2 regions of the Deinococcus soli (ex Cha et al. 2016) genome follow, and region 2 is predicted to be linked to the other one. Evidence: riboswitches for the same ligand, from Rfam matches in the RefSeq annotation. Region 2 holds a riboswitch; the other holds the start of a gene.

Region 1 (3,154 bases), 1.4 Mb from region 2:
GTGCCGGGGATGGTGGGGTCGCCGCCGGGGGTGGGGGTGGGGTTCCCGAAGGACAGGCCGGGCAGGTTCACGATGTCCCTGGTGTCGTCCTTCTTGCTGGGGTCGTTGCTGCTGGTGCTGGTGACCGTCACGGTGGGGAGCGTGCCGGGTGCCGTGGGGGCGCTGCCGGCGGGGAAGGTCACCTTGACCAGGATGTCGGCGGTCTGGCCGGGGTTCAGGCGGCCCGCATCGGGCACGCCGTCCCCATCGGTGTCGGTCAGGGGGGTGCCGTCAGGCTTGAGCAGCGTCACGGTCGTCCCGGCGGGGAAGCCCGCAGTGGCGGTGGTGATGTCGAACACGTCGGCGCGGTTGCCGGTGTTCTGGACGGTGTTCGTGAAGGTGATCGTGGTGGTGCTGGTGGTGGCCTGCGCGGTTTGCGTGTCGCTGGCGCTGGGGGTGATGGTGATGCCCTCGGGGCTGCTGTAGGGGGCGGTGGTGGGGTTGCCGTTGCCGTCCGGGTCGGCCTTCGGTCCGATGACGGTGGCGTCCTTGCGGTCCACGGTGGTGACGTTGGAGTTGTTGGCGTCGCGCGGCACGCTGGGGTCGTTGTTGAAGGCCGGGTTGTCCTGGCGGGTACCGGTGGGGTCAGCGCCGTACTTGTCGGCGTTGGTGGCGGCGGTGGGAACGGTGTACACCTGGAAGAACTTGACGGCCTGGTCCTGGTTCACGCCGCTGATGCTGGTGATGGGCGTGGCGGCGGCGATCTCGGCGGCGCTCAGGGTGCCGTCGCCGCTGGTGTCGGCGCTGGCCGGGTAGTACGCGACGCCGGTGGGGGTCTTGACGGTTCCGCTGGGGTCGGGGGTGTTGGTCAGGACGTAGGACTCGTTGGGGACGTTGCCGGTGTTGGTCAGCGTGTACGGGAAGACGACGGTGTCGCCGGGGCGGGCGGTGGCGGTCTGGCCGGGGCGGGTGTAGTCGGGGGTGGTGACGTCGGCGCTGCCGTCGTTCTGCAGGATGGTGAAGCTGGGCACCGGCAGCACGGTGGTGGTGACGGGGTTGGAGGGCACGGGGGGGTTGGGGGTGGTGCTGCCTTCGGGCGTGAAGACGATCTCGGCGGTGTTGGTGATGACCGTTCCGGCGGCGGTGCCGGCGGCGTGCGCGGTGCCGGCAGTCAGGGCGATCAGGGCGGTCAGGGTCCAGTGTTTCTTCATGGCTTCCTCCGGTAGGGGTGGCGGGGGCGTTACTTGACTTTCACGCGGAAGCTGAACTTCAGCGTCTCGTCCGGGCTGAGGCTGGTGACGGTCCAGCGGACGGTGGTGTAGCTGCTGGTGGGGATGGGGACCTCGCGCGTGACCTGCCGGCCGTTCTCGGTGGCGGTGACGGTCCGTCTGGGCTGCGCGCTGAAGGTCTTGCCGCTGTCGGTGGAGTACGTGACCTTCCAGCGCTCGCCGGCGGGGGTGGTCAGGACGCTGAACTCGGTGCCGCGCGGGACGGGAACGGTGACGTTCAGCTGGCCCAGGCGGCGGCCGGAGACGTTGCGCAGCGTGACTTCCTCACGCAGGATGTCGCCGGGCAGGACGGTCCTGGGCGCGGCGATGATGGTCTCGGTGACCTTGCCGCTGCTGTCCGCGCTGCGTTTGACGAGATCCTGCGTGAGGGTGAAGGTGACGTTCTGCGGCGCGGCCGGCTGGGCCGGCGGCGTGGTCTGCTGGGCCTGCGCCAGAGTGAGGACAAAGAGGATGGGGGGAATCAGGCGCTGCACGCCGGGGCACCTCCGGGGCGAAAAAAAAATTGACCGACAGCTGGGGGGATCACTCCCACCGTTCTGTCGGTCGCGCCACTCGCTCCTCATCTGGCTGAGGCGCCCGTGTGCGCCAGATGATTCATTGCTCCGGAACAGCTGCTGGCCCGGGGACCGTCCCCGAGGATGCTGGTCTCACTTCACCGTGTTCACACGCTTGTCACTGACCGCGTGAACAATATGAAATTTCTCACCTGCGCATCTCGTCCATCATGTTGTCCCAGCGGGGGATTGTCAAACCCCCAGACGTCCTGCGCTGGCTTTCACAATGGGGGTACCGTTGCCCCCGTCGAAGGCGTCGATCTCCTCGATAAAGCGGTCAAAGAGGTAACGGCTGTCGTGTGGCCCCGGGCTGGCTTCCGGGTGATACTGCACGGAAAACACCGGGTAGCGGCTGTGCGCCATGCCTTCGAGGGTGCCGTCGTTCAGGTTCACGTGGGTGGGCACGAAGGCCCCGTTGGGAATCGAGTCGATATCAACCGCGTACCCGTGGTTCTGGCTGGTGATCTCCACATTGCCCGTTAAGAGATTCTTCACCGGCTGGTTGCCGCCACGGTGCCCGAACTTCATCTTGAAGGTCTTCCCGCCGGCCGCGAGCCCCAGGATCTGGTGCCCCAGGCAGATGCCGAAGGTGGGCAGCAGCCCCATGAGTTCCCACGCGGTCTTGTGCGCGTACTCCAGCGGGGCGGGGTCACCGGGGCCGTTGGACAGGAACAGTCCGTGCGGTTGCAGGGCCATGATCTGCGCGGGGGTGGTGTGGGCGGGCACCACGATCGGCTCGATGCCGACCTCGGCCAGCCGCTCGATGATGGTGTGCTTGATCCCGAAGTCCATCAGGACCACGCGCTTGCCGTGCCGCAGGGTGGGGAACGCGTAGGGCAGCGCGGTCGTGACCTCGCGGGTCATGTCGTGGCCGTCAATGTCCTGATGGTCACGGGCGCGCCCCACGTACACGGCTTCCTCGGCGGGCGTGAACTCACCGTACGGATCTTCCGGGTGCGTGTAGCTGCGGTGCGCGATGACCCCCTTGACCACGCCGCCCGTGCGCAGGCGCCGCACCAGCGCGCGCGTGTCGATCCCCTGGATGCTCACCACGCCGTACTGCTGCATGAACGCTTCCAGGGACTGCTGCGCGCGGTGGTTGGAGTACTCGCCGCTGAACTCGCGGCTGATGAAGCCGCGCACGTAGGGCTTGTTGCTCTCCATGTCGTAGATCGCCACGCCGTAGTTCCCGACGTGCGGGTACGTGATGGTCACGATCTGCCCGTTGTACGAGGGATCGGTCATGATCTCCTGGTACCCGGTCATGGAGGTGTTGAACACCACCTCGCCCACGGTCTCGCCGCGGTGCCCGAACGCGTACCCGCGGTACAC
Region 2 (3,154 bases):
CTCCAGACGTTCAGCGCGGCGTCCACGCACGCGGCCCCCGCGTGGTCCGCGAAGGGAGTGCGGGGCGTCACAAGGACCGGGGTGGTACCCGGGTCCAGGGTGGCCAGCTGACGCGGGTTGCTCCGCGCGACCTCGCTACCATTCCCGTCCAGCAGGCGCAGCGTGCCGGTGGCGACGGCCGGGCCGGGCAGGGTGGAGTGGAAGGTTGCGCGGGCCTGCACCTCTGCCCCGTCACGGATGAGCTGCACGGTGACGCTGACCTGCCCGGCAACCTCACCGCCGGGCGTGCGGGCGTCGCGGGTGACGGTGCGGGTGGCCAGCACGCTCCCGGGGGCGGGCGCAGCGGCTGGGCGACTGGAGGCGCCCTGCCTGGACATTGACGGGCTGGGCACAGTCGGGCTGGGGACGGCGGAACCGGCGGCCAGCACGCTCAGGGCGGCGACGGTCAGCCCGGACCAGAGCAGCGTGGGCCGGCGGGCGGGGCCGCTCATCAGTCGCCCGCCTGCGGCAGGGGCTCGCGGGTGGGGTCGGCGCCGGGCAGGCGCAGGCCCACGCGGGGCAGCTTGTTCCACTGGACGTTCCGGCGGCGCAGGAACGTCACGCAGGTCATGATCACGACCAGCGAGACGAACGGCCGCAGGAACAGGCGCTGTGTGGGGGTGATCAGCAGGGGTCGCAGGGACTGGCGGCCCAGCAGCAGGGCGGCGGCGGCCACGGCGACGTCCGCGCCGACGTTGAGCAGCAGGGGCAGCAGCGCGTCGTTCAGGTGCTGCGTCAGCAGGACCAGCGCGGCGAGGTCGAAGATCGGGCCTGCGCCGCCCAGGGTCAGGCCGTAGACCAGCACGTACGGCAGGGTCAGCCAGCCCAGGCGGCCGCCCCTGGGGGTCATGATCAGGTGGCGGTACTTGCCCATGACCTGGAAGGTGCCGTACATCCAGCGCATCCGCTGCCGCCACAGGCTGCGCAGGTCCACGGGGGGTTCGGTGTAGCTCAGGGCGCCAGGTTCGAAGCGCACCTCGTAGCCTTCAGCAGCGATGGCGACGGTCAGGTCCATGTCCTCGGTGATGGTGTCGTGGCTGTAGCGCAGGCGGCGGATCAGGTCGCTGCGGAACGCCCCGGCGGCGCCCGGGACGACGCTGACGGCGCCGAGCATGTCCTGGGCACGTTTTTCCATCTGCTGGCCGACGCTGTACTCCAGGTTCTGCATCTGCGTCAGGGACGTGACCGGACCGGCGACGCGCACGTCCCCGGCAACCGCGCCCACGCGGGGGTCGTGGAAGTGCCGGGCCAGGGCGGCCAGTGTGCCGGAGGCCAGGGCCGAGTCGGCGTCCACGCTGACCGCGACCGGATATCTCAGGTGTTCGGCGGCGAGGTTCAGGGCGCTGGCCTTCCCGCCGTTGGGTTTCCGCAGCACCGTGACGCGCGGGTCGGTGCGGGCGAAGTCCTCGGCGATGGCGGCGGTGGCGTCGGTCGAGCCGTCGTCCACGACGAGCACCTGCAACGCCGGGCCGTGCTGGGCCAGCACGGACCGCAGGGTGTCGGCGATGCCCACCTCCTCGTTGTACGCGGCGATCATGACGCTCACGCCGGGCAGTGGGGCGCCCTGGGCGCGGGCGCGTCGGCGGGCGGCAGTGCGGGCGTGCGCGAAGGCCAGCGTAACCGTCAGGACGGCCTTGAGAAGCAGCAAAGTCACGATGATGAGCAGCACCCAGCCCAGCGTGGTGGACGGCAAAGAAACCGGAATAGACATGGTGAGACCTCCCTCGGGGCGGTCTCACCACTGGCTCCACTCGTCTCATGAGGTGACCGAATCGAAGACGAGCATCGTTGCCTCCCGGCACAGTGTGGGGTGGGACGGGGGTCGGGGACCCACGACCACACCCTACGCATCACACGCTAGTCGCCCGTTACTGACGGGCCATGAATGCCACCTTTCGGGCACGCTGGGTCAGCGTTAAGCCGACCTACAGTCAGAGGGGGTCCGGACGGGGGCATGTGCGCAGGCCGTCCAGAACGCTGCCATCATGCGCCTTGCATGCCTGCTGTCACCCTGTCTCACGGCCGTCCGGACCAACGCACGCCACGTCACCCACGTGGCCTTCATGAGTGGATTCTGACGGCGGCCCTGGGGGGTCTGGTCGCCCTGCCGTCCGCGCAGGCGGCGCCCCTGCCGTCCTGCGGCGTATTCGGGCTGACCGTGAACAGTCCCGCCGTGCTGGACGCCGTGGAACGCAAACTGGGCTGCACGTTCGGCGCAGTCCGCTGGTTTCAGGACTGGAACACGCCGTTCAATCAGGCGTACGCCCGCACCCTGAGCAGCCAGGGGCGGGAGCTGGAACTGTCGTGGCAGCCGCGCGTGGGCCTGGCGTCCGGCGTGCGGGGCGTGCCGTACCGCGACATTGCCGCCGGACGACACGACGCGTATCTGCGGCAGTTCGCGCGGGACATCCGGCGCGGCGGCGTGACGGTCCGCGTGACCTTCGCGCCGGAGATGAACGGCAACTGGGGCGCGTACCAGCTGACCCGCAGCAACACCCCCACCGACTTCGTGCGGGCCTGGCGGCGGATCGTGAACGTGTTCCGCACCGAGAAGGCCCCCGTTCGGTGGGTGTGGACGCCGAACATCCTGTACCCCGACATGCCCAGCTCGTACCGGGCGCTGTACCCGGGGGGCGAATGGGTGCACGAGGTCGGCCTGGACGGGTACAACTGGGGTACCACCAATCCCTGGAACCGCTGGCTGAGTTTCCGCGCCACCTTCGCCGCGTCGTACCGGGAACTGAAACTCGTGGCGGGGAATAAACCCGTGCAGCTGGGTGAACTGGCCAGCGTGGAGCAGGGCGGCAGCAAGGCCGCGTGGATCCGGGACATGTGCGCGGCCCTGCCGGGTTTCGGGCAGATCCGCCGGGCGTTCTGGTTCCACCTGCAAGACGGCCGTGTCGACTGGCGCATCACGACCAGCCAGGCGGCGCTGGACGCCTTCCGCCGCTGCGTCCGCTCGCGCCGCTGAACTCCGGACCAATGTCGGCTGAGCGGGTCTGGCAGACCCGTCAAAGCGGGCGCACACCGCTGAAAGTGCGCCGCAGCGTGGGAGCACCGCACCCCTCGGAACAGCCGGGCGTGCGCACCCCCGGATGGGTGGAAAGCCGTCCTG

The links. A riboswitch is a leader RNA that binds a small molecule or an ion and turns the genes downstream of it on or off. The one in region 2 is predicted to bind cyclic di-GMP.
Region 1: another riboswitch for cyclic di-GMP. It lies ahead of SY84_RS09845 (hypothetical protein); the one in region 2 lies ahead of SY84_RS00545 (glycosyltransferase).

Annotation. Positions count from the first base shown of each region.
Region 1 covers NZ_CP011389.1:1,979,554-1,982,707, reverse strand. Annotated here, with positions in the region: gene SY84_RS09850 (DUF11 domain-containing protein) at 1-1,190, opposite strand, end outside; gene SY84_RS09845 (hypothetical protein) at 1,220-1,741, opposite strand; cyclic di-GMP riboswitch class II at 1,797-1,882, opposite strand; gene carA (glutamine-hydrolyzing carbamoyl-phosphate synthase small subunit) at 2,015-3,154, opposite strand, start outside.
Region 2 covers NZ_CP011389.1:112,954-116,107, reverse strand. Annotated here, with positions in the region: gene SY84_RS00550 (hypothetical protein) at 1-491, opposite strand, end outside; gene SY84_RS00545 (glycosyltransferase) at 491-1,750, opposite strand; cyclic di-GMP riboswitch class II at 1,758-1,844, opposite strand; gene SY84_RS00540 (glycoside hydrolase family 26 protein) at 2,036-3,010, shown strand.